4 regions of the Comamonas sp. C24C genome follow, and region 3 is predicted to be linked to each of the others. Evidence: predicted binding sites of a transcription regulator. Region 3 holds the regulator's gene; each other region holds the start of a gene.
What was found. The regulator FNR, encoded in region 3, switches genes on or off when oxygen is low (the NO sensors DNR and NnrR bind a similar motif). The targets are predictions, from matches to a motif close to TTGATNNNNATCAA.
Positions count from the first base shown of each region.

Region 1: the regulator FNR is predicted to act here: its motif matches at 3,908-3,921, upstream of cyoA (ubiquinol oxidase subunit II).
Region 2: the regulator FNR is predicted to act here: its motif matches at 6,801-6,814, upstream of dsrO (sulfate reduction electron transfer complex DsrMKJOP subunit DsrO).
Region 4: the regulator FNR is predicted to act here: its motif matches at 5,482-5,495, upstream of ACLBXN_RS18575 (DUF2189 domain-containing protein).

Region 1 covers NZ_JBKFBC010000004.1:222,315-229,894, reverse strand. The annotation lists gene cyoD (cytochrome o ubiquinol oxidase subunit IV) at 1-63, opposite strand, end outside; gene cyoC (cytochrome o ubiquinol oxidase subunit III) at 64-696, opposite strand; gene cyoB (cytochrome o ubiquinol oxidase subunit I) at 689-2,695, opposite strand; gene cyoA (ubiquinol oxidase subunit II) at 2,758-3,813, opposite strand; gene ACLBXN_RS09870 (MFS transporter) at 4,161-5,492, shown strand; gene ACLBXN_RS09865 (Bug family tripartite tricarboxylate transporter substrate binding protein) at 5,613-6,611, opposite strand; gene ACLBXN_RS09860 (LysR family transcriptional regulator) at 6,800-7,580, shown strand, end outside.
Region 2 covers NZ_JBKFBC010000004.1:125,011-132,590, reverse strand. The annotation lists gene ACLBXN_RS09470 (hypothetical protein) at 1-13, opposite strand, end outside; gene ACLBXN_RS09465 (hypothetical protein) at 93-791, opposite strand; gene ACLBXN_RS09460 (hypothetical protein) at 676-1,029, shown strand; gene ACLBXN_RS09455 (molybdopterin dinucleotide binding domain-containing protein) at 1,482-4,673, opposite strand; gene nrfD (NrfD/PsrC family molybdoenzyme membrane anchor subunit) at 4,780-5,820, opposite strand; gene dsrO (sulfate reduction electron transfer complex DsrMKJOP subunit DsrO) at 5,834-6,682, opposite strand; gene ACLBXN_RS09440 (DUF883 family protein) at 7,265-7,576, shown strand.
Region 3 covers NZ_JBKFBC010000002.1:487,978-495,557, reverse strand. The annotation lists gene ACLBXN_RS05940 (HD-GYP domain-containing protein) at 1-436, opposite strand, end outside; gene ACLBXN_RS05935 (sulfite exporter TauE/SafE family protein) at 547-1,260, opposite strand; gene hemN (oxygen-independent coproporphyrinogen III oxidase) at 1,264-2,646, opposite strand; gene fnr (fumarate/nitrate reduction transcriptional regulator Fnr) at 2,916-3,638, shown strand; gene ACLBXN_RS05920 (hypothetical protein) at 3,804-4,067, opposite strand; gene ACLBXN_RS05915 (FixH family protein) at 4,440-4,745, opposite strand; gene ccoG (cytochrome c oxidase accessory protein CcoG) at 4,861-6,303, opposite strand; gene ccoP (cytochrome-c oxidase, cbb3-type subunit III) at 6,386-7,297, opposite strand; gene ACLBXN_RS05900 (CcoQ/FixQ family Cbb3-type cytochrome c oxidase assembly chaperone) at 7,325-7,462, opposite strand; gene ccoO (cytochrome-c oxidase, cbb3-type subunit II) at 7,481-7,580, opposite strand, start outside.
Region 4 covers NZ_JBKFBC010000010.1:201,139-208,718, reverse strand. The annotation lists gene ACLBXN_RS18605 (ATP-binding protein) at 1-398, shown strand, start outside; gene rlmB (23S rRNA (guanosine(2251)-2'-O)-methyltransferase RlmB) at 483-1,253, opposite strand; gene sstT (serine/threonine transporter SstT) at 1,561-2,793, shown strand; gene ACLBXN_RS18590 (ABC transporter ATP-binding protein) at 2,893-3,573, opposite strand; gene ACLBXN_RS18585 (arylesterase) at 3,572-4,270, shown strand; gene ACLBXN_RS18580 (hypothetical protein) at 4,288-4,509, opposite strand; gene ACLBXN_RS18575 (DUF2189 domain-containing protein) at 4,530-5,327, opposite strand; gene ACLBXN_RS18570 (PLP-dependent transferase) at 5,551-6,774, opposite strand; gene ACLBXN_RS18565 (BON domain-containing protein) at 6,859-7,365, opposite strand; gene ACLBXN_RS18560 (MFS transporter) at 7,542-7,580, opposite strand, start outside.

The DNA.
Region 1 (7,580 bases), on a different contig from region 3:
GACGTGCAGGTCGTCGTGATCGTGGTGATCGTCATGACCGGCGTGGATATCGTGTGCGCTCATTTACAGCACCCCCATCAGATACACAAAGGTGAACACACCGATCCAGACCACGTCCAAGAAGTGCCAGAACATGGACAGGCAGTTGATACGGCGCACGTTCTCGTTGATCAGGCCGTGCTTCTTGATCTGGATCATCAGGGTGATCAGCCAGACCAGACCGAAGGTCACGTGGATACCGTGGGTACCCACCAGCGTGAAGAAGGACGACAGGAAGGCGCTGCTCTGAGGCGTCGCACCCTGATGGATCAGGTGGTGGAACTCATAGAGTTCCACGGCCAGGAAGGCCGCGCCCAGCAGACCGGTGACGGCCAGCCACAGCAGAGTGCCGTTCACGTTCTTCTTCTGCTTTTGCAGCATGGCAAAGCCGAAGGTGATGGACGACATCAGCAGGAAAGCCGTGTTGACGGCCACCAGCGACAGATCGAACAGATCCTTGCCCGAGGGGCCACCTGCATAGCTGCGGCCCAGCACGCCATAGGTGGCGAACAGTGCGGCAAAGATCAGGCAGTCGCTCATCAGGTAGAGCCAGAAGCCCAGCGAGGTGCCGTTTTCCGGATGGGGCTCGTGCGCGAGGTGGTACTCGCGAGTAGCCAGGGCGGCTGCGCCGCCAGCGTTGATATGTGTATTAGACATGGGCTGCTGCAAGCTGCTTGGTACGTGCTTCTTCCGTTGTGGCCACTTCGGCCGCAGGGATGTAGTAGTCACGCTTGTAGTTGAAGGTATGAATGATCGAAGCCAGGATGGTCGCGACGAACGAAGCGATCGTCAGAGGCCACATATGCCAGATCAGAGCAAAGCCCAGAACGGTGGACAGGCCGGCAATCACCACGCCAGCGCCGGTATTGGCGGGCATGTGGATGGGCTCGAAGCCGCTCAGCGGACGCTGATAGCCATGCTTCTTCATGTCGGTCCAGGCGTCGATGTCGTGCACCACGGGGGTGAAGGCGAAGTTGTACTGGGGAGGGGGCGAGGAAGTGGCCCATTCCAGAGTACGGCCTTCCCATGGGTCGCCGGTCACGTCACGCAGCTCGTCGCGCTTCCAGATGGACACGGCCAGCTGGATGAAGAAGCAGCCGATACCGGCAGCGATCAGGGCTGCACCGCAGGCAGCGATGATGAACCAGATCTGCAGAGAGGGATCGTCAAAGTGGTTGGCACGGCGAGTCACGCCCATCAGACCCAGGATGTACAGGGGAGTGAAGGCAACCCAGAAGCCGACCAGCCAGAACCAGAACGAAGCCTTGCCCCAGAACTCGTTGAGTCGGAAGCCGAAAGCCTTGGGGAACCAGTAGTTGATACCGGCAAACACGGCAAACACCACGCCGCCGATGATCACGTTGTGAAAGTGGGCGATCAGGAACAGCGAGTTGTGCAGCACGAAGTCTGCGGGAGGCACGGCCAGCAGCACGCCGGTCATGCCGCCGATGGCGAAGGTGACCATGAAGCCCACCGTCCACAGCATGGGCACCGAGAAGCGGATGCGGCCGCGGTACATGGTGAACAGCCAGTTGAAGATCTTCGCGCCCGTGGGGATGGAGATGATCATCGTGGTGATACCGAAGAAGGTATTCACGCTGGCACCCGAGCCCATGGTGAAGAAGTGGTGCAGCCACACCAGGTAGGACAAGATGGTGATACACACGGTGGCGTAAACCATCGAGGTGTAGCCGAACAGACGCTTGCGGCTGAACGTTGCCACGATTTCGGAGAACACGCCGAAGCAGGGCAGGATCAGGATGTAGACCTCGGGGTGGCCCCAGATCCAGATCAGGTTCACGTACAGCATGGGGTTGCCGCCCAGCTCGTTCGTGAAGAAGTTGGTGCCGACGTAGCGGTCCAGCGACATCAGCACCAGGGCTGCGGTCAGCACGGGGAAGGAGGCCACGATCAGGGCGTTGGTGCACAGGGCAGTCCAGGTGAAGACGGGCATCTTCATCAGGTTCATGCCGGGAGCGCGCATCTTGATGATGGTCACGATCAGGTTGATACCTGACAAGGTCGTGCCCACACCGGCGACCTGCAGGCCCCAGATGTAGTAATCAAGACCCGTGCTGCCGCTCTGGTGCCCCAGATTGGACAGTGCCAGCCAGCCGGAGGTGGAGAACTCGCCCAGGAACAGGGAGATCATCACCAGCACGGCGCCGCCAGTGGTCATCCAGAAGCTGAAGTTGTTCAGGAACGGGAAGGACACGTCACGTGCGCCGATCTGCAGAGGAACCAGGTAGTTCATCAGGCCGGTCACGAAGGGCATCGCCACGAAGAAGATCATGATCACGCCGTGGGCCGTGAAGATCTGGTCGTAGTGGTGAGGAGGCAGGTAGCCCATGTTGTCGCCGAAGGCCATGGACTGCTGCAGACGCATCATCACGGCATCGGCAAAGCCGCGCAGGAACATGACCAGACCGAGGATCATGTACATGATGCCGATCTTCTTGTGGTCGATGGAGGTGATCCAGTCGTTCCACAGCGGAGCCCAGAGGCGGAACTTGGTGATGCCGCCGACCACGACGAGGCCACCAAGCACCACGGCAATAAAGGTCAAGAGCACGATGGGCTCATGCGTCATGGGAATCTGGTCCCATGTGATACGGCCCAACAGCCAGTGGGAGGCCGGGGTTGTTGTTTCAGACATGTTGAGTCTCTTTTGTCGTATTGGAGCGGCTGAGCGGTGAGCGCATCCGCACCGTGAACTACTTATTGCTGTGCGACAGCTCCGGAGGCGGCGACTTCGTCGAGCAGGGCGACAACGCGGTCAGCGTCTTTGGAAGTGCAGACATCCAGGGGCAGGGTCACGCTGGAGGTCTTGCCGTGGTGTGCAGGTGGCTTGCCGCCGGCAGCGTCGATGGCCATCATTTCGTTCATGCACATCTTGCCGTCTTCCACGCAGCGGTTGAGGACCTTGTTGTACAGGCCTTCGTCCACGCTGGCGAAGCGTTCAACGGGGTTGCGCTCGCTGGGCTTGGCCAGGTCGAGGTAGGCGTCGCGCGTCAGGGTCTTGCCTTCGCTCTTGGCCTGGGCCACCCACTGGTCGAACTGCTGGTTTTCCAGACCGTGGAACTTGAAGGTCATGCCGGCAAAGCCAGCGCCGCTGTAATGGGAGGACTTGCCGCCATAGACACCGGGCTTGTTGATCACGGCATTCAGTTCGGTCTGCATGCCGGGCATGGTGTAGATCATGCCGGCCAGATCAGGAACGTAGAACGCGTTCATGGTGTTGGTGGAGGTCAGCTTGAAGCGGATGGGGCGGTCCACCGGGGCAGCCACTTCGTTGACGGTGGCGATGCCTTGCTCGGGGTAGAAGAACAGCCACTTCCAGTCCAGGGACACGACCTGAATCTCCAGGGGCTTGACGTTGGGGTCCAGCGCCTTGGTGGAGGAGATGCGGTCCAGAGGACGATAGGGGTCGAGCTTGTGGGTGCTGATCCAGGTAATGGCGCCCAAAGCGATGATGATGAGCAGGGGAACCGTCCAGATCACCAGCTCCAGCGCAGTGGAGTGGTGCCATTCGGGGTCGTACTTGGCTTCGGTGTTGGACTGGCGGTATTTCCAGGCAAACAGCAGCGTCAAAAAGATGACGGGGACGATGATGAGCAACATCAGCAAAGTGGCCGTAATGACCAGATCGCCTTGCTGCTTGGCGACATCGCCAGCTGGGTTGAGGACGACGGCCTTGCTGCAACCGGCGAGGGTTGCGGTCAAAGCGGCCGCTGAGAGCCACGCGGGCCCACGGATTTCCTTGATTTTTAACATGCTTTAGGCGTGACAAAGTCGCGCTTAGGTGTAAACGCGGATTACTGGATCTCGGCAAATGTAATACCAAACCGGGGGTTGTCCATTGGACATTTTGTCCAAGGTCAAGGGCCTGGTCTTGAAAATACGCTATGCGACAAGGGTTTAGCGCCTTTTAAAGGCGCGCAAACTTTGCGCTGACAGGGCTTGAAATTGTCAAATTTGCCCCATCAGGCCCCCTCTGCCGAGGGCTGGGCTGACAGGGTTCAGGGCAAAAACTCTATTGCAGCTGCACATGCTTGGGCGTAGAACGGAAAGCGTCCCCGGGACTGAAAAGTAAGACAAGGAGTTGTACCTTTATGACAAGCATGAACCCGTCCGTTGGTCTTACTCAGCAAGACTATGAGAACTCGGAAACCCTGGCCTATGCGGAAACCGATGAGGATGTGACCCCTGGCGAGATCGCGGTGGGCGTGATCATAGGGCGCTCTTCCGAGTACTTTGACTTCTTCGTGTTCGGCATCGCCTGCGTGCTGGTGTTTCCCTCGCTGCTGTTTCCCTATCTGTCCAAGCTCGACGGCACGCTGGCCGCGTTTGCCATCTTCTCGCTGGCCTTCGTGGCCCGCCCTGTAGGCACGGCGCTGTCGATGGCCGTGCAGCGGGTCTGGGGGCGTGCCACCAAACTGACATTGGCGCTGCTCCTGCTGGGCGTCTGCACGGTGGGCATGACCTTTTTGCCCAGCTATGAGGTCGCCGGCATGAAGGCCGTCTGGGCGCTGGTGGTCCTGCGCATCGGCCAGGGCCTGGCGCTGGGCGGCTCCTGGGACGGCTTGCCCTCGCTGCTGGCCATGTCCGCACCGCCGAACAAGCGCGGCTGGTACTCGATGATCGGCCAGCTCGGGGCGCCGCTGGGCTTCATCATTGCGGCAGCGCTGTTTGCCTATCTGTACTCCAGCCTGTCGGCGGACGAGTTCATGAGCTATGGCTGGCGCTATCCCTTCTGCGTGGCTTTTGCCATCAACGTGGTGGCGCTGTTTGCCCGCCTGCGTCTGGTCGTGGGGCAGTCCTATACCCAGCTTCTACAGGAGCGTGAGCTGGAGCCCATCAGCGTGACCAGTCTCATGGCCAACGAAGGCCGCAATGTGATGATCGGTGCTTTCGCCGCACTGGCCAGCTTTGCGCTGTTCCACTTGGTGACCGTGTTCCCGCTGTCCTGGATCTCCATGTACTCCGATCAGTCCATGACTGAAGTGCTGGTGGTGCAGATCATCGGCGCGCTGCTGGCTGGCGGGGCCATCATGCTGTCGGGCTGGCTGGCGGACCGGGTGGGTCGCCGCAACACCCTGGGCACTATGGCCTGCCTGATCGGTATCTTCAGCTTCCTGGCGCCCTGGCTGCTGGGCAGCGGCAGCACCGGCAACAATGTGTTCATCCTGGTGGGCTTTGTGCTGCTGGGCCTCTCCTACGGTCAGGCATCGGGCACGGTGACCTCCAACTTCTCGTCGCGCTATCGTTACACCGGCGCGGCCCTGTCCACGGACATGGCCTGGCTCATCGGTGCGGCGTTCGCTCCACTGGTCGCCCTGGGCGTCTCGGCCAAGTTCGGTCTGGTGGCTCTGGGTATCTATCTGCTGTCTGGCGCCTTGTGCACGCTGGCTGCCCTGGGCATCAACCGTGCCATCGAGGCCCGCGATCAATAAGAAGGTTGCTCGCTTCTCTGCAAAACGCCCGGTGCTGCGCATCGGGCGTTTTTTCTGATGCTGCAGCGCATGAAAAAGCCGCCTTCAAGAGGCGGCTTTTTCATTGGTAGGCGGGCTGGATCAGTCCAGAGCCAGACCGGCCTTCTTGATCACCTCGCCAAAGCGCTTGCTTTCGGAGGCCATGAAGGCCTTGAATTCGGCAGGCGTGGGGTTGAAGGACTCGTAGCCGAAGGCAGCGAACTTTTCCTTCACGTCCTGGCCGGTCAGCGCCTGGCGGACATCGGTGCGGATCTTCTCGACCACGGCCGCAGGGGTGCCGGGGCGCACGGCCAGGGCGTTCCAGCCGATGGCCGCGAAATCCTTGGGGCCACCCGATTCGGACACCGTGGGCACGTTCTCGAAGCCGGCAATGCGGCTGGGAGCAGCCACCGCCAGGAAGCGCAGCTTGCCGCCACGTACCAGAGGACCTGCAGTGCCCAGAGAGCCCAGGGCAAAGGTCAGCTCGCCATTGGCAACGCCCTGGTACAGCTGGCTGGTTTCCTTGTAGATCACGTGCTCCATCTTGGTGCCGGTCTGGTTTTCCAGCAGCGCCGAGCCCAGGTGCACGGGGTTGCCCACGGACCAGGAGCCGTAGTTCAGCTTGCCGGGATGCGCCTTGGCATCGGCGATCAGGTCACCGATGGTCTTGTAGGGGCTGTTGACGGGCACGCAGACAAAGAAATAGTTGCGGAACAAGGGCATCAGGATGTCGAAGTCCTTGTTCAGGTCGTAGGGCAGCTTCTTGAACAGGTGGGGGTAGGCCGCGATATGGACATTGTCCAGCTGGATCATGTCCGTGCCGTCGGTCGCGCCACGCTTGAATTCGTTGATGGCGATGAAGCCGTTGCCGCCGGGACGGTTTTCCACCACCACGGGCTGGCCCCAGGCACGGCCCAGCTTGTCGGCCACCAGGCGCGAGATGCCATCGGGACCGCCGCCTACGGGGAAGGGGTTGATGATGCGCGAGGACTTGGTGGGCCACTTGTCGCTCTGGGCGAACGAGGGGGCTGCCACGGCTGCGGCAATGGCGCCGAGTGCGAATGCAGCTTGGCGACGGCTCATGTTGAGCTTATGGGTCATTTTGTCTCCCTGGAAGGATGTCGATGATGAATTGCGTGTGGACCACGCATTGTTGATATCGTCGGCTGTTATTTTTAGATATTCAGGCCCAGTTAATTACATTGTGTCACTTGGGGCATAAACACCTAGGTCTAGCTGAGGCTAGCAGCTATAGCAAAATAGCATAGCTTGTTTTGAAAGGTGTGAGCATGAATCTGCAGCAGATAGAGACCTTTGTTCGGGTGGCCGAAGTGGGGAGCTTCAGCAAGGCTGCGGTACTGCTGGACACCGCCCAGCCGGCGCTCAGCCGTCAGGTACGGGCCCTGGAAACCGAGTTGCGCGAGACCTTGCTGATACGCACCGGGCGCGGTGTGACGCTGACCGATGCGGGGCGCCGCCTGCTCGAGCATGGGCACGCCATCATGCAGCGCGTGGCCATGGCCAAGGAGGATCTGGGCAGTCAGCGCGACGAGCCCGTCGGGCGCATCACCGTGGGCCTGCCGCCGAGTCTGGCGCGGCGCCTGACCCTGCCCCTGATCGACGGCTTCAGCCGGGAGATGCCCAAGGCCAGGCTGGCGGTGGTCGAGGGTTTTTCCATGAATATCTCGGAGTGGCTGACCTCGGGGCGCATGGATCTGGGTCTGGTCTACACGCCGGAGCCGCATCCGCAGATCGAGGTCTCGCCCGTGCTTGAAGAGCGTCTGTGCCTGATCGGCCCGGCCAGCACGCTGGCAGGGCGCACCAGCATTCCGTTCGAGCATCTGGCCGAATTCCCGCTGATCATGCCCCAGCACGGGCAGATTTTCCGCAAGCTGATGGAGGCCCAGGCCACGCTGTCGCAGGTCAAGCTCAATGTGGTCTGGGAGGTTTCCAGCGTGCCCGCCATTCTGGATCTGGTGCGCGGCGGCTATGGCTATGCGGCGTTGACCGACAGCGCCATGCACAGTCATGCCACAGATGCATCGCTGGTGGAGGTGCCCATCAAGTCGC
Region 2 (7,580 bases), on a different contig from region 3:
TCGAGGCTTTCATGCTGTTTCTCCCTTGACCCCGAGTCTTGACCTGGTAGGCCTCGACTCGGGGGCAATACAACTGGGTTCGCGGACCTTATTTAGTTGGCTGCCGAGTTGGCCCATCCATAGGCATTGCCCGAAGTGCCACCGCCGTTGGAGCCACCGATGGCATTGCCCAAACTGAAGCCGGTCGTTGTCGCATTGCCGACGGAGGTCGCACCAGAGTTATTGCTGGTCGAGGTTCCGCCAGGGCCCGAAAGCGCCTGCGAGTTCGCGCCAAAGTAGGAGTTGGTATGGGCCGTGCTGTTCACCGCCGCAATGCCGTTGCCCATGGACGCGGTGCCAGCGACATTGTTGGTGCTCGAGTTGGCGTAGCCTCCCGCGCCCCCGCTGACCAGCTTGCCGGGAGCCTGGCCCTGGTAATTGCTGCCCACATCCGAATGTGCGTTGGCATTGGTGGCTCCATAGCCTCCCGCAACGCCGCCCCCGGTGGTCGCCGCAAGGCTGGTGACGGTTCCCGTGGTGGAGGCGCTTCCGCCGACACTGGAGTGTCCTGCAGCCACGGGTCCCCAGGAACCGCTCATGCCGGTACTGTTCCCAAAGCCGCTTGCTTGAGCACTTGCCGTCGCGCTATTGAAGCTCACAGCACTGCCTGTGCCTGAGCTCCCGGCCGAGGAGTAAGTGCCCGACGAGGCATTGGTCCCCGTGTTGGTTGCGGCAAGGCTGGAACTGCTGGCTGTAGCAGATGCCACACCAGCCAATGCAACAACCGCCATGACAATCAAAGACTTCTTCATGATCATTCCTTTGAATAGCCAGTTCTCGGACAACCGGGAAATTTCCAAGCGAAAGACCATTTGCCATAGCCCAATGATCAGTGCCAACCGCGATTACGTTTTGGCCTGGCACATGTTGTTCCAAAACGTTCCTTCGGTTAATGGCAGTTTCAATAAGCCGGATGAAAACAGAAATACCTTGTTTGGGCATGCGTCGAGGCCCTTTCAGGTAGGTAGTGCTATTTTTATAATTTATTGAATTTCAGAACTTCATTGCTATCAACAATGAAGCGTAATTGAGTATTTGAGGCATTGTTTTAAATTGTAAATTTCAAAACAATATGACCATTGAGCTGCAGAGTCCTCTTTAGGTAAGTGCTTCCAGCCAATGGAAGATTTATTATTTTTTGATTTTAAATACCCTTTCTAAGTGGTTTTTAATTGTAAATATTGTGCAATTAGATGCCGTTGAACATTATTTTTTGAATTCATGTTCAGTTCCTCTGAACTTTCCGGAACCCGAATACGAAAGACGGCCTTACCGGAATAACGGATATGGCTTGCCATGTCCCATATCGGGCTGCATCTGGTCCAGCTTCGGTATTTACCGCATCCCCGAAATAGCGCCGCGGCTTGCCGGCAGCTCTCACTGCGCAGATGCGAGCGATGGGATTTCGCGTTCCGATCGCCCGCCAGAGCTTCAAGCGGTCATCAAGCTTTTCGCAGCTTAACTGGCAGTCCTTGCCTGACCACTGCCCCCGATACCCAGTCGATCCAGACATTGTCCTTTTCCGGCCGGGTCGGATCGGCAAAGCCCAGAGCATTGAGGTTCACACCATTGCCATGCTGCGGGTTGGCATGGGTGGGCCGGCCGTCCACCTTGTGGGCCACGGTGCCCAGTTGCTTGTGGCCGTAGCCATGCTCGACAGCGATGGCGCCTGGCGCAATACCGGCGCGCACCAGAGCGACTGCTTGAAGCTTGCCGCCAGGGGTGCTGATTTCGATGGGGTCGCCATTGGCGATGCCCAGCTTTGCCGCGTCGCCCTTGTTGATGCTCACAGGATTGTGCGGGTGCACCTGGCGCAGGCGCGAGGCGGCAATGGACATGCTGCTCATCAGGTTGGACTTGTAGCTGGTCATGGTCAGCGGCCAGTCTTGCTCGGTGAACACGGCACGCATATCCGAGCCATCGGCCAGGCGCGCGGGATACCAGGTGGGGCAGCCGCTGTAACGCTCGCCGGTCATGGAGTGGCGCATCCTGGACAGACCTTCGTGCCAGAAGGTGACCGGAAATTTGGCTTGCAGCTTGAGCTGGTCGTCCTTCCATGCATCTTCGACCTTGTCAAAGCGACCGCCACGGCTCATGACCATCGCGACGCGTCGCACTTCCTCCGGGGCGACACGCTTTTGCAGCGACGGCATCCACTTGTCGAGGCCGGTGATGGCGATGTCGTCATCGCTGGCTTCGAGCACGGGTTTGCCGGCCTGGTAGGCGATGTTGCACATGCCGCGCAAGTAGAAGTCTTCGGCGTTTTCCAGATCGAGCGGCTCGCCGTCTTTGGTGGACATGGCATTCTTGCCAAAGCCGGGCAGGCCCAGCTGCTTGGCCACGGCAAAGACAAAGCTCTCGAAGCTGATGGGTTGGCCGTCTGCCGTTTTGGCGGTGGCGGCATCGACGGTGGGCCAGCGCACGGTGCTGCTCTTGGCCACCACATCGGCCCAGGGCGCACCAATGCCCCAGCTTTCATAGGTGACGGTATCGGGCACGATGTAGTCGGCCAGTGCCGACGTCTCGTTGATGAAGGGGTCGACCGAGACAAACAGCGGCAGCTTTTTAACGTCCTTGACCGAATCGGCAAGCGCATTCTCGAAGCCGCACATGGCGTAGATGGGGTTGCTGATGTGGTTGATCCAGGCCTTGACCGGGTAGGGGTAGCCCAGCATGCCGGCCGCCAGCATCTCGCTGGAAAGGCCGCCGGGCGCGGGGTACCAGGGTGCCTGGGCGGGGTAGGGGTTCTGGCCCGCTTCCTTTTTTCGCTTGAATTCGCTCGTCTTCTCGTAGGGGAACTTGGTGCGCGACAGGGCCACGCCCCGGGGTTTGACTGCACCTTCAAACTGCGCAAAGTTGTAGCGTGGGCCGGGGCCGAAGGGGCCAAATGGCCCTGCGTCCATGACCCAGCCGCCGCGTACGTTCAAGTTGCCGATCAGGTTGTTGAGCATGGCAATGGCATAGGCGGTGTAGAAGCCCGAGCCGTTCATGGTGCCGCCGTGGGAGTTGGCCACGGCTTGCTTGCCATGGCTGGTGAATTCGCGCGCCAGATCCTCGATTTCCTTGACCGACACGCCGCACAGGGACGCGTATTCTTCCAGCGTCTTTTTGTGCGCTTCGGTGCGCAGTTTGACAAAGGCGGTGCAGACAGCAACAGGAGTGGGCTCTTCGGTCGCGTCCGCAGTCTTTCGGGGGGTGAACTCGCGATCCACGATCAGCTCGGCGCTCTGGGCCACGGTGTGCGCGGCCAGCGATTCATCGGCCAGCTGCACCACATAGACATCCTCGGCGGGCGTTTTTTCATCGACCGGCTCAGGCATGGGTAGGCCGATATCGGCGCCGCGCAGGAACTGGCCATAGCGCGGGTGCCTGGGATCGTTGATCAGCAAGTGGGTGGCGTTGCTCCAGCTGGCTTCACCAGCGGCAGCCATGGCGGCGGGGCCGGGCTGGGTCAGAAACTGCCTGTCATAGCGCTCGTTGTCGATGATCCAGCGGATCAGGCCCATGGCCAGCGCCAGGTCGCTGCCGGGTTTGACGGGCAGCCAGCGGTTGTTGTCACCTGCAGCATGGCTGGACGAAGTGGGCAGCATGGGCGAGACCACCACGTATTTGTACGTGTTCTCGCCGCGTGAACGTGCTTCGGCCAGCTCGCGGCCCACGCGCTGGAACGGGTTGCCAGACTGGGCCGGCGAGGTGCCAATGAACAGGCCGAAGCGAGAATTCTTCCAGTCCGGCTTGCCGTGGGGCATGCCGGCCATATCGCCCAGGGCCGCCCCTGTGCCCACCCGGTAGGTCTGACCGCAGTAGGAGCCGTGGTTGGACACATTGATGGTGCCGAACGACTGTTTGGCAAAACGGTTGACCAGAGGGGTGCGGCCTTCGTTGGCGGCTTCCGTCACCAGCAGCTGGTTGGATTTGGGGCCGTATTCGGGGTTGGCTTCATCAATCAGCGTATTGACGTCGCGGATGGCGCGCAGACCGTCCACATGGCCTTCGCCGAAGAGATCGCCGCCTTCGCAGATTTCCTGAACCAGCTCTTCGAGCGTGATGCTCTTCCACTGTCCGGAGCCGCGCGGGCCCACGCGCTTGAGCGGCTTGAGAATGCGATGCGGGGCTTTTTGATGCTCGAGCATGGCCGATCCGCGCGCGCAACTGGTGGCGCGGCCTTCCAGGCCGTTGTCACCGCCCAGCATGGCATAGACCTCTCGCACCGGTGCTTCCATGGGAGCGGGGTGTGTGGTGGCCAGCGGGTGATAGGGGTTGCCGGCAATACGGATGATCCGGTTGTCGGCAGTATCTACGCGCACACGCACGCCGCACTGTGTCCAGCAGCCCAGACACGAGGAGGGGCTGACCACCTGGCCGGGCTGGGTCGTGAGTTTGCCGCTGACGGGATCGATGCGGAACTCTGGCGTCAGCGAGTTGCCGCGCGTGGCGCTTTGGGTGGATTTGCCCGAGCTTCCGGTGATCAGCCCCTTGGCTCCCTTGGCCACGGTTTCGCCATACCCTGCAGCAAAAGCCGCCAGACCGCCTGCAACGGCACCGCCGCGCAGCAGCATGCGTCGGCGACCGGCATCGGTGTGACCGGCCTCGACGTCTTGTGATTGTTTGGAGGAGAGTTTCTTGTCATTCATGGTCTTGCCCTTTGTGCAGGGAAGGGCAAGCGCAGCAGTGGTTCTATGATATTGATAGCTGCAAGCGCTTGCTGGTATTGCGATTTATGCGTATTTGGCTTGATTCTTAAACAGTGCTCGCTCGCTTGCGCACCGGGAACAGCTCCAGTGCCCAGGTGACCATTGCGACCAGTGCCACGCACAGGCCGGCCACGCCCAGCATGCCCATCAGGCCGTTACCGCCCAGTGGCATGCTGTAGAGATAGAGGCCGGCGCCGAATTTGGGTACGCCCTGCACGCCCATGAACAGCGCCCAGCGGAAGGCCCAGGCTGATGCGGCCAGCCCTATGCCCAGCACCAGGGTGTAGCCCTTGGCTGCCAGACGATGCTCGCCACGCAGCAGGGCCATCACCACGGCGGCGCCAAACACGGCCGAGCCCAGCATGGAGATGCGCCAGACAGGGAACTCCTTGAACAGGCGCATCGCCATATCGAAGGAAGGGCTCTGGCCCGCGATGCCGGCAATTCCCCAGGTCAGGGCACTGGCAATCAGGCCGGTGGCCAGCCACAGGCCCAGATGGCGCAGCCCTTGCAGGGTTGCTGCATCCGGCTGCAAGGCCCGGGGCAGAAAGCGGTAGAGCACAAAACCCATGCCCACAGTGGCCAGCCAGCCGCTGAGCGCCAGATTGATCGGCACCCATAGCGTGTTCCATAGCGGGCGCGAGCGGATGACCATGATTTCGGCACCCGTGTAGACCACGATGCTGAGCGTGGACAGCACCAGAACAGGCACCAGTAAGCGCATCCATTGCGGCCTGCCCATCCACCACAGCGCGCACATCAGCACGCAAAGTCCGACAAAGCTGGGCATGAGCACGGCACCCAGGCTCATCCACGACCAGGGAGTGAGGTGGGCATAGAAATGCCAGAAACGCGCTGGCTGGTGCAGATCGGCCAGCAGGGCGACAGGTGCGGCAATCGCGCTCATGGCCAACACCAGCACAGCCGTGGGCAGCAGACGCTGGCGCAAGCCATGGGCCGGGCCGAATGCGCAGGCCGAGGTCAGCAGCGCGGCCCCTGTGGCCACACCGACCAGAAAGAAATACTGCACGGCCCAGGGCAGCCAGGCCGCTTCGTAGGCAGGGGTCAGGAGTTCAATGATTTGCATGAGGGCACTCCTTTCACAGATGTTCGGCAACTAGGCGAACCGTGGCCTGGCCGTCCACGCCGTTCACGAACTCATCGGGCAGGCCGATGTAGAAGACATGCGGCTTGGTCTGCATGCCGGGCTTGAGGACCTTGATCTCATCCTTGTGAGCCTCGATGCGCCGGTTGATTTCGCTGTGCGCGTCGTTCAGGTCGCCGATCACGCGCGCACCGCCCACACAGCTTTCCACGCAGGCGGGCAGCAGGCCGGCTTCCAGGCGGTGTTCGCAAAAGGTGCATTTGTCGGCGGTCTGCGTTTCGTGATTGATGAAGCGCGCGTCGTAGGGACAGGCCTGCACGCAATAGCCGCAGCCCACGCAGCGCTCGTTGTCGACAAGGACGATTCCGTCGGTGCGCTGAAATGTGGCCTGCACCGGACATACCGGCACGCAAGGCGGTTCGTCGCAGTGGTTGCACAGCCGAGGCAGACTGACCATGGCTGCAGCCGTGTCGCCGGGCTGGTCGATTTCGTACTGCAGCACCGTGGTGCGGAACTGGCCGATGGGGGGCTGGTTTTCGACCGAGCAGCTCACCGTACAGGCCTGGCAGCCGATGCATTTGCGCATATCGACCAGCATGCCGAAGCGTTTGCCCTCCATGCCGGGGCGTCGTGTGGGCTGGAAGCTGGGGTCGCCGGGCAGCGCTGCGCGGGCGCTGCCCACAATGCCTAGGCCAGCGGCCATGGCAATCAAGTCCTGCAGGAAGCCGCGCTTGGAGGGCGCTGGCACTGCCAGCGCAGGAGTCCGGGTAATGGATGGAGTGCTGCAGGTGCAGGCCGAGCTGCTGGTAGAGCAGTCGGAGAGTTCTCGTTTCTGAAGTGGCATGGCCCTTCCTTTCATCGTCACACTGGCAACAGAAAACTCTGATGCCTTACATATAAAAAGTATTAAATTAACTTCTTTTATATGAATATGACTATATGAAAGTCGCCATTTGCGCTGCTTGATTTGAGTCAAATACTCGCTTTCCCGGGAGTTTTTGGACTGGAAGTCCTGCCAGGACATGACTGCTCGACAAGCATGCCGGCGCTTCATTAATGAACTGTTAAGCAATCGATACATCGCGATCTGTAATCAGGTTTGCCGGCCTGCCGATGCTGAAGACGAAACTCCGTATCCTGCATGCCTGATGCAGCCTCGAATGCGGGGGGCTGGCTGCCGCCCCGGGCAGCAGCGGTGCGGTCCGGCCCTTGAGCGCTTGTTTGTGGACCAGCATGAGGCAGTTTCGTTGCTGTCCGACAGTGCTGTGGGTGCGCGAGTTTCTTGGAGGCGGTGTGTTTTCTGTAAGATGTTCACATGCTGCAGGTTTTATGAGCGGCCGGCCCCGATGCTTGCTGCTTCGCAGCTATCTTGGTGCACTGCCCAGTGCATGCGATATTCCAATTTCGTCACATTGAAAGGACCGATATGTCACGCTCTGTTTCCGACGCCGTTTCCACTGCCCAAGACGATCTGGAAAAACTGGTCAGCGATCTGCGCGGTCTGCTGTCTGCCCGTGAACTGGACAAGGTTCCCGAAATCAGCGCGCTGCGTCAGCGCATCGACGACAGCATGGCCAACGTGCGCGAATCTGCCGTGCGTGCTGCCCATGATGCTGCTCGCCAGGCGCGTGAAGCTGCCGATGTGGCCGACCGTTACGCTCATGACGAACCCTGGCGCGTTGCCGGTGCAGCGCTGGCCGTTGGCGCTCTGCTGGGCTTCATGCTGGGTCGTCGCTAAGCAT
Region 3 (7,580 bases):
CGAGCAGATGCAGACTCAGATCACGAGCCTGCGCCAGTTTGACGACTTGCTGCGCAACCAGCTGATCCGTCGTGGCGCGCGCCCGCTCGGGGTTGGCAGGCAACAGGGCCTGAACATCGTCAAATACGGAAACCGCACCCAGAAACCGGGACTGCACCCCCAGAATGCTGTCTCGCCAGGCATGCGCATCGCTGTCCGGATGGCTCACAACAGGCCGAGGAGGCGCGACGGAAGGCGTGACAGCCTCCTCCAGATCGCTTCTGGAGAGATCAACCTGTACGGCCTTGAGCTTCAGGGTCCTGAGCGTCTGCAACTGCTCGTCATTGACAATCTTGAAGCTGCTGACGGGAAACGGGTGGCGCAACCAGCCAGTCTCCAGATGGACATACATGCCAATTCGCAGTTGTCCGATATCAATAGCAACGAAACGATTCACTTTGAGCGCTACACACAAGATGAGACATTATTCCGCAGTTCCATGACTGCTCAACCATGACTAGGGTCTGTTGGGATGCAAACTGCACCAACATTCCCCTCCTGTGTGACTTATCGGCACCAAAGGCTGGGTTTGTAGACCAGATCCATCCACAAAGCCCAACTCGCAACACCAATCAGCATCAAACCCGCAATTCTGGTGCCCCAGCGCGCCCGCAATGCATTGAGATGCGACTGCCCCAGCTGCCACAACCAGGGGCCCGCCAGCAACCACACTGCGCCGCCAATGGCAAACGCCGCCATTGACAGAGCACCTTGCCAGACTCCGCCACTCAGCGCGGCCACCAGCACTGCCGAATAAAGCAAGCCGCAAGGCATCAGGGCCCAGGCAAAGCCCGCGGCCAGGCTCCCTCCCGGGGCGACGACCCAGGGCTGGACCCTGGCCCAGACAGAGCGCCCCGCCTGCTCCAGCCACACCGGTTGTCGCGCCTGCACCAGCATGGCCAGACCCCAGGCCATGACCGCGACATGCATCAGCGTCCAGAGCTTCTGCAAGGCCGTTGTCTGACTGGTCAGCCAGGCCAGACTCTCCATGGCCACAGCCGCCACTCCGCCCAGCAGGGCATAGCCGGCAATGCGTCCCAGATGAAACAAACTGGTGCGCAGCCATTGGCGTTTTTGCAGGCCGTGCAAGGCGATGACCTGGCCGTCGCTGGCAGGCCTTGCGCCCGTCACGACGCTGCAGGGCGCAGCGCACATCACAAGACAATGGGGCCCACCCACGAGCCCCATGATCAAAGCAGTCCAGACCAGCGAAAACAACATGCGCTAGATGATGCGCGAAAAGCGCGTGCGGTTTCGGTCGGCCTGCAAATATCGATCAAACAGCATGGCTACTCCGCGCACGAAAAACCAGCCCAGGCCCGTGACCTTGAAGCCCTCGTCGGATAGCTGAACCAGGCCATTGCGCTGCATTTCCCCCAGTGCAGCCAACTCCCGAGCAAAGTACTCGCGGAAATTGATCAGCCAGGCCTGCTCCATCGGCTCATACAGGACGGAGCCCTGACACATGATGGCCATGATGATGGCTCTGCGCACCAGATCGTCACGCGAGAGCGCCAATCCGCGCTGCACGGGCAGCATGCCGCCATCAATGGCGTCGTAATACTCTTCCAGGGTCTTGACGTTCTGGCTGTAGGTGGCGCCCACCTTGCCGATGGCCGATACGCCCAGTGCAATCAGGTCGCAATCGGGCTGGGTGCTGTAGCCCTGGAAGTTGCGATGCAGGCGCCCCTGACGCTTGGCGATGGCCAGAGAGTCGTCGGGCAGCGCAAAGTGATCCATGCCCACATAGACATAGCCGCCATTCATGAAGGCATCAATTGCGCCGGAGAGCATGTTCAGCTTCTCCTGTCCCATGGGCAAGTCAGCCGATGCAATACGCCTTTGCGGCTTGAAGCGCTCGGGCAGATGCGCATAGGCATACAGAGCAATACGGTCGGGACGCAACTCGTTGACCTGGGCCAGCGTTCGCGCAAAAGACTCGGATGTCTGCTTGGGCAAACCGTAGATGAGGTCCACATTGATGGAGACAAAGCCCAGACGGCGGGCCTCGGCCACCAGCTCAAAGACTTGCTCGGCTGGCTGCTCCCGGTGCACCGCTTTCTGCACCGCGGGGTCAAAATCCTGCACGCCAAAGCTCAGGCGATTAAAGCCCATGTCCTTGAGTGTCTTCAGCCTCTCGTTGCTCACGGTACGCGGATCGACCTCGATGGAATACTCGCCGGCTGGATCGAGCTTGAAATGCTCACGCATCAGAAGCATCAACTGCTGCAGTTCGGCATCGCTGAAGAAGGTCGGCGTACCGCCTCCCAGATGCAACTGGCTTACCAGCTGGCCTTTGCCGCAATGCTCGGTATGCATGGCCAGTTCACGGCCCAGATAATCCAGATATTCGGCAGCCTTCTCATGATGCTTGGTCACGATCTTGTTGCAGGCGCAGTAATAGCAAAGCGACTCGCAAAATGGCACATGCACATAAACGGACAAAGGCAAGGCACGTGAGCTCGAATGCGTCTTGCGTTGTTTCAATGCCAGGATATAGTCGTCTGCACCAAAAGCCTCAACAAAACGGTCGGCTGTTGGAAATGATGTGTAGCGCGGGCCGGGAATATCAAAGCGGCTCAGCAACTCGGGCGTGACTGCGGTCATAACTGAAAGTTAGGGTGCGCCCACACTCCACATTGAGCAGATTTCAAAGAAAATCAGATCCTGGAAATCATGCCCATAATGGGCAGAAGCACATGTTTTTGAATGAATGCAAACAATGTGCCCCAAGGCAATCCAACTGTCCTTGATGAATATCAAGAGAGCGCAAGGCAAGTACTGCGACAATTTGATCCAACTCATCACTAACTACGAGGTCAATGACCGGCGCGACTCTCCATTCCAAGTCTGTCTGTGCCGTTGCTGAAAAGCCCATGAATCTTCAGACCATCAAAGCATCCTGCTCCAACTGCAATCTGCGTGAACTGTGCATGCCCATGGGCCTGGACGATGAACAAATGGAGCGCATTGACGAAATTGTGGCCACGCGCCGCAAGGTGAAACGGGGCGGGCTGCTGTTTCGCAACGGCGAGGAGTTCACCTCGCTGTACGCCATTCGCACCGGCTTCTTCAAGACCAGCGTGGCCACCGAAGACGGTCGCGACCAGGTCACGGGCTTTCAGATGGCCGGCGAGATCATCGGTCTGGACGGTATCGTCAACGACCACCACACCTGCGATGCCGTGGCGCTGGAAGATGCCGAAGTCTGCATCATGCCTTTCGACAAGCTCGAACAGCTCTCGCGCGAAGTCACGGCACTGCAAAATCATGTGCACAAGGTCATGAGCCGCGAAATCGTGCGCGAGCATGGCGTGATGCTGCTGCTGGGCAGCATGCGTGCCGAAGAGCGTCTGGCGGCCTTTGTGCTGAACTTGGTGCAGCGTCTGTCGGCACGCGGCTTTTCGAAGTCGGAGCTGGTACTGCGCATGACGCGTGAAGAAATCGGCAGCTATCTGGGCCTCAAGCTGGAGACCGTGAGTCGCACCTTCTCCAAGTTCGCCGAGGAAGGCATCATCGAAGTCCGACAGCGCCATCTGCGCATTCTGGATACCGAGGCGCTCAGGCGCATCGTCAACAGCCAGCAATGCCAGGACTGACTTCGACAGCAGCCCTCAAGACAAAGCCCGCAGACAGCGGGCTTTTTTGATGGCGGCGAATGCCTGCCAGGAGTTTCCGCTAACAGGGCCGCCGACACAGCGAGCGGCCAGCCCCTCCATCCGGAGCCGCCACCTGTTCGAAACTGCGGTCCTGTGCGCAGCACCTTACTCGACCAGGGGCTCCGAGACTATGCCCTGGTTCAGATCGCTGGCCGAACGCCCCAGCATGACGGTCATCAGTCCGCTGAACACGGTGACCGCCCAGAAGGCAAAAAAGGCCAGGGTGTAAATGCCATTGCGCGACCATTCCAGTGGCGAGCCCAGCCAGTGCATATCCAGCGGGTCCACAAAGGCAAATACCACCATTTCCATGATTGCCGCGGCCAGAAAAGCCGGCCAGACAATCCACATCCAGCGTCGAGCATCCATCGCGATTCTCCTTGGCCTGTGGGTTTGAACCTATTTTGCACAATTGCCATGACCTTCCCAGACATACCAAGGGCATGCACTCAGATGGGAAACCCTGGACCGCTATTATTTGAAGAGCTTCCAGCGCTTTATGTGTATCGATTTGAGGTCTATATCTATCTGAAATAGCCTTTAACAAAGCGCTATGCGCTCCTGTTGTTGAACTCCACCCGGCCATCCCTTGCCGGCAGCCGAGAACTGCAGGGGCCCTCCCGACTCTTCTGTCGACCAAGACATAGAACGCCGTCACGGCACACCGGCTACAGAAAAGCCTGCAACCAGGGCCGCAAAAAAAGGCCGCGGAAGTGGCCTTGGGATGCGTTGAAATCTCGGTCAGCGATCCAGCGGATGGTCCTTGGCCGGCGTCGCGGCATGGTTGCGCCCCGTCACTGCTGGCGCCAGGCTTTTTTCGCTCTCGGTGAGGCGCTGGTTGATCTCAATGCCGTGACGATAGTAGTCGGGGTCGATCACGGGATCCGGCTTGCTCATGGCGATATAGGCGGTCACGATGCCCGCGACCACCACCACGGCGGGACCGGCGATGACGAGCCAGACATGGGCAAACTTCCACCAGGGCTTGCCGTCCTCGGGGTGGATGATCTTGGCCTTTTGCAGGGCCTTGGCTTGTGCTGCCGACATGGTTAAACCTCTTTTCAGAAATCTGGCTGCCCAATTGCAAATCTGCAATCGGGCAGCATCAATTGTTGCTGATTCGCGATGCCCTTGCGTGGCTGTCGCGATGCATGCCGCAGGCCTAGCGCGGCACCAGGAACACGGACTTTTCGGAGATGCGTCCGGCCCCAGCCGTCAGCGCATCCACATTGAAATGCACGGGGTGCGAGCCGGAAGCAGCCGAGCCATAGGGGATCTGCAGGCGCACCGCAATGCCGCGCGTCTCGGCCGGACCTACCGAGACTTCCTGCTCGGATACTACCTCCAGCTGATCCAGCCCCGTGGCGCTGATGCGATAGCGCTGCTCGGACTCGGTCGCATTCATGATCTGCAGGCGATAGACGTTTTCGAGCTTGCCGCCAGCCACGATGCGCGACAGCGCGGCGCGGTCGCGAATCACGTCGACCTTGAGGGGCTCGCGCAGTACCAGGCTGGCGATCATGGCTGCGCTCAGCGCCAGCAGCACGGTCGAGTAGATCAGCACGCGCGGGCGGAAGATGCGCCGTATCACCTGCGCCTGCTTCCAGAGCTTGGCCACGGCGTTCTGCGTGGTCAGGCGGATCAGGCCGCGCGGGTACTCCATCTTGTCCATCACGGAGTTGCAGGCATCGATGCACAGACCGCAGCCAATGCACTCGTACTGCAACCCCTTGCGGATGTCGATGCCCACGGGGCAGACCTGAACGCAAAGCTTGCAGTCTATGCAGTCACCCAGACCCTGCGCCTTGTAGTCCACGTCTTTTCTGCGCGGCCCGCGCGCTTCACCACGCTGGACGTCGTAGCTGACGATCATGGTGTCCTTGTCGAACATGGCGCTCTGGAAGCGTGCATAGGGGCACATGTACTTGCAGACCTGCTCGCGCATATAGCCGGCATTGCCGTACGTGGCAAAGCCGTAGAACAGCACCCAGAAAATCTGCCAGCTGCCCTGGAAGGCCATCAGCTCCACACCCAGTTCACGGATGGGCACGAAGTAGCCGACAAAGGTGAATCCGGTCCAAAGGGACAGAACAATCCAGAGGAACTGCTTGAGCGACTTCTTCCAGATTTTCTCGAAGGTCCAGCCATGCTTGTCGATGCGCATGCGGGCGCTGCGGTCTCCCTCGACCTTGCTCTCGATCCACATGAAGATCTCGGTATAGACCGTCTGCGGACAGGAAAAGCCGCACCACAGACGCCCGGCCACCGCGGTAAACAGAAACAGCCCCAGCGCGCTGATGATGAGCAGCCCTGTCAGGTAGATGAAGTCCTGCGGGTAGAGCACCAGCCCGAACAGATAGAAGCGCCGTGCCCCAAGGTCGAACAGCACCATCTGGCGCTCGCCCCACTGCAGCCACGGCAGGCCGTAGAAGACGATCTGGGTCAGGAACACCATGATCCAGCGCCAGCGCGAGAAGACGCCACTGATGGCGCGCGAGTACACCTTCTGTTCGGAGGCGAACATGGGCATATATTCCTGGCCGCCGTCCACAGGCTCAGCCGTGATCGGTATGACTTTGCGAGGTTTCTCCGGATCGCAGGGCATCGCAGTTCCTTAATATTTTTGTAATTACTGAAAACTCAAACGCGAAAAAGGCGGTGCCTTGGCACCGCCTTCATCACCCGTCTTACTTCTGGGCGCTTGCGTTGGACAGCCCCCAGACATAGGAGGCCAGCACCGCGATCTGCGCCTCGGTCAGCTTGTCCTTCTGAGCAGGCATCTCGTTCATCTTGCCATGGTTGACCATGTCGACAATAACGGACTCGCCCCAGCCATGCAGCCAGATGTCATCGGTCAGGTTGGGTGCGCCAAGCGCCTGGTTGCCCTTGCCATCCATGCCGTGGCAAGCCGCGCAGGCCACGAACTTGGACTTGCCCTGCGAAGCCTTGACGGCATCGTGGGGGCTGCCCGACAGGCTCAGCACATAGTGAGCCACATTGCGCACATCTTCCGCCGAGCCCACGGCAGCTGCCATGGGAGGCATCACGCCGATGCGGCCGTTGGTGATGGTTTCCTTGATCTTGTCGGGTGTGCCGCCATGCAGCCAGTCACCGTCGCTCAGATTGGGAAAGCTCTTGCTGCCGCGTGCATCGGAGCCGTGGCATTGCGCGCAGTTGTTCATGAACAGACGCTCGCCGATGGCCATGGCCTGGGGGTCCTTGGCCATTTCTTCGGTGGGCATGCTGACGAACTTGGCGTACATGGGCTCCAGGTCGACACGGGCCTTTTCCATCTCCTTGTCATAAGCACCATACTGGGTCCAGTCCAGCTCGCCCTTGAAGGAACCCAGACCCGGGTAGGCCACCAGGTAGGCCAGGCTGAAGACCACGGTGATCACGAACAGACCCATCCACCATTTGGGCATGGGGTTGTTGAGCTCGCGCAGGTCTTCGTCCCAGACGTGACCGGTGGTGTTGTCCGCGGAAGGAACGACCTTGCGGCGCGCCACCAGCACCAGCAGCAAGAAGCAGCCGAGGATGCCGATCAGCGAAACAGCCGCGATATACACGGACCAGAAGTTGTTAAAGAAGTCGCTCATGGGATGTTCTCGTTGTAGTGATCAGACTCAGTCTTCCAGGAAGGGAAGCTGAGCTGCCTCGTCGAAACGGGCCTGGTTACGGCGGGCAAACGCCCACCACCAGATGCCCACGAAGCACGCCAGCGAAGCCAGTGTGGCCAGAACACGCATGGTGGTGATATCCATTTTCCAGTCCCTCCTCTGTTACTTGACGGCGCGACCCAGGACCTGCAGATAGGAGATCACGGCCTCCATCTCGGTCTTGTCCTTGACTTCGGCCTGAGCCCCGGCGATCTCCGCATCG
Region 4 (7,580 bases), on a different contig from region 3:
GCCGGCAGGAAACGATCTTGCTCATCGAGCCGGACCTGGCCGCGCGCAATGCCATGGCCCAGGTGCTGTACGGACTGGACTACCAGGTCGTGACCGCCTACCTGCCCGAAGTCGCGCTGCGCTATATCAACAGCGGCATGAAGGTGGACCTCATCATTGCCGCCGATGAGTTCCCGGCTCCTTTGAGCATCGCGAACATGCAGCAGGAGCTGGCCCGCAAGCAGATTCTCATTCCGCTCGTCCTCATGACCAGCAGCGAAGAGGCCGAACTGCCGCAGGCCCGGGAATGCCGCTATGTGGTGCTGAGCAAGCCCATGGATATTGGCGAGCTGGCACGCACCGTACAGCGCATGCTGCACCCGGGCTGCACGACCCCGGCCGATCTGCCGGCCGCCTGAGAACGGTTCGGCCGCCCACAAAAAAGGCGTCACCGCTCTCGCAGTCGCGCCTTGCTTTCGCTTTCAGCGGCCTGGCTAGCCTGCTCAGGCTTTGATCGCCACGGCTACTGCCAGACGCTGGCGCAATGCCTCATACAGGCACACACCACTGGCAACGGACACATTCAGGCTTTCCACCGCACCTTGCATGGGGATGCTGACCAGCGCGTCGCAGGTCTTGCGGGTCAGCTGGCGCATGCCATCGCCCTCGGCCCCGAGCACCAGCGCCGTCGGACCGGTCAGATCCATCTGGTAGAGATGCTTGTCGGCATCGCCGCTGGTGCCGATGATCCAGACGCCGCGCTCCTTGAGTTCCTTGAGCGTGCGCGCCAGATTGGTGACCATGAAGTAGGGCACGGTCTCGGCCGCACCGCTGGCCACCTTGGCCACGGTGGCGTTGATGCCGGCCGCATGGTCCTTGGGAGCGATCACGGCGTGCACGCCTGCACCATCGGCCACACGCAGGCAGGCGCCCAGATTGTGAGGATCGGTCACGCCGTCGAGCACCAGCAGCAGCGGTGCCTTCACGCCTTCATCTTCCAGGTCATCGAGCAGCTCGTCGAGCGTACGTGTGTCCTTGACCTCTTCCACACGTGCTGCCACACCCTGGTGACCGTGCGAGCCGACGAGCTTGGCAATGCGCAGGGCATCGGCCTCGATCAGACGCACCCCGGCCTCCTTGGCGCGCTCCAGAAACTGGCGCATGCGCGCATCGCGGCGCGAAGCCTCGAAATAGACTTCGATGATGGATTGAGGGGCGGTCTTCAGACGCACGCCGACGGCGTGAAAGCCGAAAAGAACTTTGGGGGACGACATGGGGCCGTATTATCCCGGCGTTTGTGGCAGACCTGGGACTCGCAGGGCCATGTCTGGGCTGGCAGCTGAGGTTTTTCATTGCCGCTACACTGCGCCCCCAACGGGCGGTCCCCCATTCATCAGGCAGAACCGACATGGCTTTTGCCGAGTGCAAGTCTTTACATGAAGCCGCGTAGCCGCCCAGAGCGACTGGCAGCAGGCTTGCCCTGCAGCTCCCCCTGCATTCGCGCACAGGATCTCTTCATGCCCGGCATGACGAGAGTGGCGCGTTTGCATCCCCTTCCAATCCCCCTAACGAATACCCTGCATGCTCAAAGCCTTGCTCGATTGGTTCAACCGCACCAGCCTGGTGCTGCAGATTGTGATTGCCCTGATTCTGGGCGGCCTGGTGGCCTGGCTGTTCCCGGCTGCCGCCCAGCCCGCATCCTTGCTGGGCAGCCTGTTCATTGCCGCCCTCAAGGCCGTGGCCCCGGTGCTGGTCCTGCTGCTGGTCATGGCGGCCATCAGCAGCCACCGTCCGGGCCAGGAAACGCAGATCAAGCCCGTGCTCTGGCTCTACGTCATCGGCACGCTGGCGGCGGCCTGCGTGGCCGTGGCAGCCAGCGCCATCTTCCCCTCGGTGATTCACTTTCGTGAAGCGCCCAAAGTCCAGAGCGTGCCCGGCGAGATCAGCCAGGTGCTGAGCACCGTGGTCCAGAGCCTGTTCGACAACCCCGTCAATGCCTTGCTGAATGCCAACTACATCGGCATTCTGGCCTGGGCCATCGCCCTGGGGATTGCGCTGCGCCACGCCAGCCCCGGCACCCGCACCATGGTGGAGGACTTCGGCCATGCCATCACCCGCGTGATTCAGGGCGTGATCCGCCTGGCCCCCTTCGGCATCTTCGGTCTGGTGGTCGCCACCTTCTCCTCGGGCGGGCTGGATGCACTCAAGGACTACGCCCATCTGCTGGCCGTACTGGTCGGCTGCATGGTGTTCGTGGCACTGGTGGTCAACCCCGCCATTGTCTGGACGCAGACTCGCCGCAACCCCTACCCGCTGGTGCTGACCTGCCTGCGCGAGAGTGCGGTAACCGCCTTCTTCACGCGCAGCTCCGGCGCCAACATTCCCGTCAACCTGGCCCTGGCCCAGAAGCTCAAGCTCGACGAGAACACCTACAGCATCTCCATTCCGCTGGGCGCCACCATCAATATGGCCGGCGCGGCCGTCACCATCAGCGTGCTGACGCTGGCCGCCGCCCATACGCTCCATATCCCGGTGGACATCCCGACGGCCATCCTGCTGTGCGTGGTCTCTGCGGTCTGCGCCTGCGGCGCATCGGGCGTTCCCGGCGGCTCGCTGCTGCTGATTCCGCTGGCCTGCAGCCTGTTCAACATTCCCAACGATGTGGCCATGCAGGTGGTTGGCGTGGGCTATGTCATCGGCGTGATTCAGGACTCTACCGAGACGGCTCTCAACTCCTCGACCGATGTGCTGTTCACCGCCGCCGCCTGCCGCGCCGCCGAACGCAAGGCCGGACTGGAAGTGGCACGCATCTGAGGCCTGCTTCTCGAAAGCGATTGATTTGACAGCTGCGAGCGCTTTTCCGATAAGCGCCAGATGAAAGAAGGCCTGTGATCACACAGGCCTTTTTGCTTCCTAGACCGCGCGGCCGGCCTCGATGGTGATGCTGCGCTCACATTGCGCCGCTATCTCGCGGTCATGCGTGACCAGGATCAGTGTCGTGCCGCGCTCGCGGTTGAGCGCAAACATCAGCTCCATGATGGTCTGGCCCGTGGCGAAGTCCAGGCTGCCCGTGGGCTCGTCGGCCAGCAGCACGGCTGGCTCCACCACAAAGGCACGCGCCAGCGCCACGCGCTGCTGCTCGCCGCCCGACATCAGCCTGGGATAGTGATTGAGGCGCTGACCCAGGCCCACGCGCTCCAGCATCTGCGCGGCGCGCGCCCTCGCATCGCGCTGCCCCGCCAGCTCCAGCGGCAGCATGACGTTCTCCAGCGCCGTGAGATTGCCCAGCAACTGAAAGCTCTGGAAGACAAAACCCATCTTCTGAGCCCGCACCGCCGCCCTGTCGTCCTCGCTGAGTGCAAACAAATCCTGGCCCAGCAGCCGGACCGTGCCGTGACTGGGGGTATCCAGGCCGGCCAGAATCGACAGCAAAGTGCTTTTACCCGAGCCCGAGGCACCCACAATGGCAACGGTTTCACCGGCCGTGAAACTCAGATTGATATCCCGCAAAATATCCAGCACGCCTGTGGAATCGCTCACCGATTTGGATAGTTGCTCAACGGCAATCAAAGGAATGGCAAGAGTTGTGGACATGAATCAATTGGATAGCAAAAACGTCAAGGATCGCAGCCCGCAGTTTGCACTGCAGCGTCGTCACTGTATCGCTGTTGCTCTGACGCTCGCCACTTCGGGGGCTTGCTGCATTGCAGCGGCGGCCGCACCCGGAGCTAAATCCGGCCCGGTGCTGGTGCTGGGCGATTCGCTGAGCGCCGAGTACGGACTGACGCGCGGCAAGGGCTGGGTTCAGTTGCTGCAGCTGCGCATTAATGATGAAAAAAACCCGCGCAAGGTGGTCAATGCCAGCATCAGCGGCGAGACCACGGCTGGCGGCAGAGCGCGCCTGGCGTCGCTGCTCAGGCAGCATGAACCCGGCATCGTGATTCTGGAGTTGGGCGGCAACGACGCATTGCGCGGCCTGGCGCTGCAGAGCACGCAGCAGAATCTGGAAGTCATGATCAAGGCCGCCAAGGAAGCCGGAGCCCAGGTGCTGCTGGTGGGGATGCAGGTGCCTCCCAACTATGGAGCAACCTACACCGAGCAGTTCGCCGGCATGTTCAAGAAGGTTGCCGATGCGCAAAAGCTGCCGCTGGTGCCGTTTCTGCTGTCGGGAATCGGCGATGCAGCGGATGCCGAGCAGTGGTTTCAGAGCGACCGCATTCACCCCAATGCCCAGGCCCAGCCCCAGATGCTGGCCAATGTCTGGCCCAAGCTCAGGCCGCTGCTGAAATAGGCGGTGCCCGCGCGGCCTCAGTCGCTGCCGCCGCCTCCCCCATCACCGCCGGAATCGCCGCTGTCCGTGCTGCAGGCACTCTCGCCGCTGCCCGAGCCACAAAAATAGCTGTCGTTGAAGACGTCGCTGCCGTCTTCACGGCTGCTCGCCGAAGTCCACGCCAGCTGCGAATCGGCGCTGCGCCCCGGCACGCCGGACTGAGGCGAGAAGACTTTTTTCAACCAGTTCCAGAACTCCATGGCATCCCCCTCATTGCGCCTCAGGCAGCGACCTCCTTGCTTTCGGCGCGGACGCTGGCTTTGTACGCATGCCAGCTGGCACAGCCCAGCAGCGGCCCGATGACGATCAGACCCACACTGTAGAACAGCAGCGAGGCCGCGATCAACACGGTGATGATCAGCCCCCACAGCAGCATCACGCCCATGTTGGCGCCCACCACACGCATGCTGGTGATACAGGCCGTCAACGCATCGGTATCCAGATCGAGAATCGTGGGCAGCGAAACCACCATGCTGGCAAACACCAGGGCCGCAAATATCCCGCCAACGGCGCTGTAGCCCAGCAGGAACTCCCAGTTCTCGGGGCGCAGAAGGGTCTGCAGCAAGGTTGCCGTGCTGGGCATGCCGGTGTCGAACGAGATGGCAAACACCACCATGGCGGCGCGCCCCCAGAGCATCTCCAGCACCATCAGCACCATGACCAGCATGCCCATGCTGGCCAGGTGTCGGTCCCAGCAGGTCAGCGACTCCGACAGCAGCACGGGCTTGCCCTGCTCCAGCTGCTTGCTGACGTAGTACAGGCCCATGGCCATGAAGGGGCCGACCAGCAGACAACCGCTGGCCATGGACATCACATATTCGGGACTGGAGCGGAACACCCAGGCCAGCAGCCGCGCCATGCCCCAGAAGCACAGGCCGTAGAACAGCGCAATGACGGGTGCGCGCCGCACATCGCGCAAACCGAGCAGCAGCCACTGCCAGGGCTCGCTCCAGCGCAGCTGCAGAATCTGCAGATTGCCGGACTCGGCCTTGACTTCGGAAACAGGGGAAGCTTGCATGCGAGACCCTCCTTGTCGCCCGTGCCGCGCCTCGGTGGCGGCAGCTGACAGGAACAAGTTACCCGCTCAACCTTGAATCTGCATTGCGGAAAGCCCGCATGCCCAAGCATAGGTCTTCACTATAAAAACAAGAGCTTATAGCGTCTATCCATACTTAATTTCAATCAAAAAACACCTTGAAATCAATGATCAGGAGGCGCTATAAGCTCTCATCTCAATAGCATCAACCAAAAGCCTTGAACAGCGCCTGGGCCAGATCAGCCTGCAGATCGGTCGCATCTTCGAGGCCGATGGCAAAGCGCACCACGGTCCCCGCCTTGATATGCGGCGTGGCACGGCTGCGCATCTCGGGCAGCTCGTAGGGCACGACCAGACTCACCGGCCCGCCCCAGCTGTAGCCCAGCTTGAACAGACGCAGGCTGTCGCAGAAGCGATCCACGGCCGCCTGGTCGAAGCGTTCGTCGATGACCACGCTGAACAAACCGGCAGCCATGCCATCCTGGCCCTGGCCTTGTGCGCACAGCTGCTTCCAGTAAGCATGACCCGGGGCGTCAGGCATGGCGGGGTGCAAGACCTGCGCCACCGCACTGTGGGTGTCCAGCCACTGCGCCAGCTGGCGTGCCGAGCGATCCTGTGCGTGATAGCGCAGGCCGATGCTGGGCAGGCTGCGCAGCACGGCCTCGGCGTCGTTGCCGCTCACGCCCAGACCCAGGCGCATGTGCGCAAGCTTGATGCGCATATGCAGAGGCTGGTTGCGCGTGATGATGCTGCCCATCAGCACATCGCCGCCGCCGCTGGGGAACTTGGTCAGTGCATGGGCCGTGACATCGACGCCCAGGCTGCCGTCGCCCAGCAGGTCGAAGGGACGAAAAGCCAGACCCGCGCCCCAGGTGTTGTCCAGCACCATGGTCACGCCCCTGGCCCGGCACAGGCGCACCTGCTCGACGAGATTCGGGAACTCCATGGTCACCGAGCCCGGAGCTTCCAGCCAGACCAGCTTGGTGGCGGGCGTGATCTTGGCCGCAAGATCTTCGACACTCATGGGGTCGTAGTACTGGTGGCCGATGCCGAAATGGGCCAGTTCGCCTTCGGTCAGCGTCTTGTTGGGGCCGTAGACGTTATCGGGAACCAGCACCTCGTCGCCCGTCCTGAGCAGCGCCAGCGACACCGTGGCAATCGCGGCCAGGCCGCTGGGCACCAGCAGGCATTGCAGGCCACCCTCCAGCGAAGCCAGACGCTCTTCCAGCGCATAGGTCGTGGGCGTGCCATGCAGGCCGTAGGTGTAGCTGCTCTTGTCCAGCCAGCGGCGTTCGCGCATGGCCTGTACGTTCTCGAAGTACACGGTCGAAGCCTTGTGCACGGCCGGCTGCGGGCCTTCGAAGTCCGTGGGAGCCTTGTAGGGATGGTGAATCAGATGGGTGGAAAGCTTGTGGTCGGCTTGGGTCATGCCCTGATCTTAGTGCCATGCGAGCACAAAAAAGCCAGAGGGCTTGCGCGCTCTGGCTTCATGCGAGATGCAGGCCGAAAGGTATCAACCAGCCTTCACGGTCAGATTGTTGTTGACCGAGGTCACACCCTTGGCAGCCTTGGCGATATCGCCGGCCTGGGTCTTGACGGCTTCGCTGGGCACGGTGCCGGTCAGGGTCACTGCGCCGGCCTTGGTGTCCACATTGATCTGCAGCGCGCTGATTTCCGGGGCCTTGATCAGGTCGGTCTTGACGGCGGCGGTGATGCCTGCGTCATCCAGGGCAGCACCTGCCTTGGCAGCGCCCTCTTCCATCTTCTCGCCAGCCTTGTCCACAGCAGCGCCAGCAGCTTCACCAGCCTTGGCCAGCGCATCGGCAGCCGCATCGCCGGCCTTGGCCGTGCCTTCTTCAATCTTGGTGCCTGCATTTTCCGCAGCCTTCTCGGTCTGGGAAATGGCGGAATCGAGCTTCTGGCCAGCGGTCTTGTCCTCGGACTTGCCGCAGGCAGCCAAGCCAAAGGCCAAGGCGGTAATGGCCAGAACTTGAGCGGAACGCTTGAACATAGTGGTCATATCGATTTCTCCCTTAATGCTTGCAAAAACATGACTAGTAACTGTAACCAGCCCCCATTTTGGCCCGGATACGAACTTTTCCCGCATCCCTGTAGGACAAATTTATCCAAATTTGTGACATTTAATTAATTAATGTTAGTTTCTGTTATTTACAGAAACTATCTGCAAGCCCTTCCTCAGTCCGTAGCCTCCCGCATGCGTGGGTGCCGCACGAA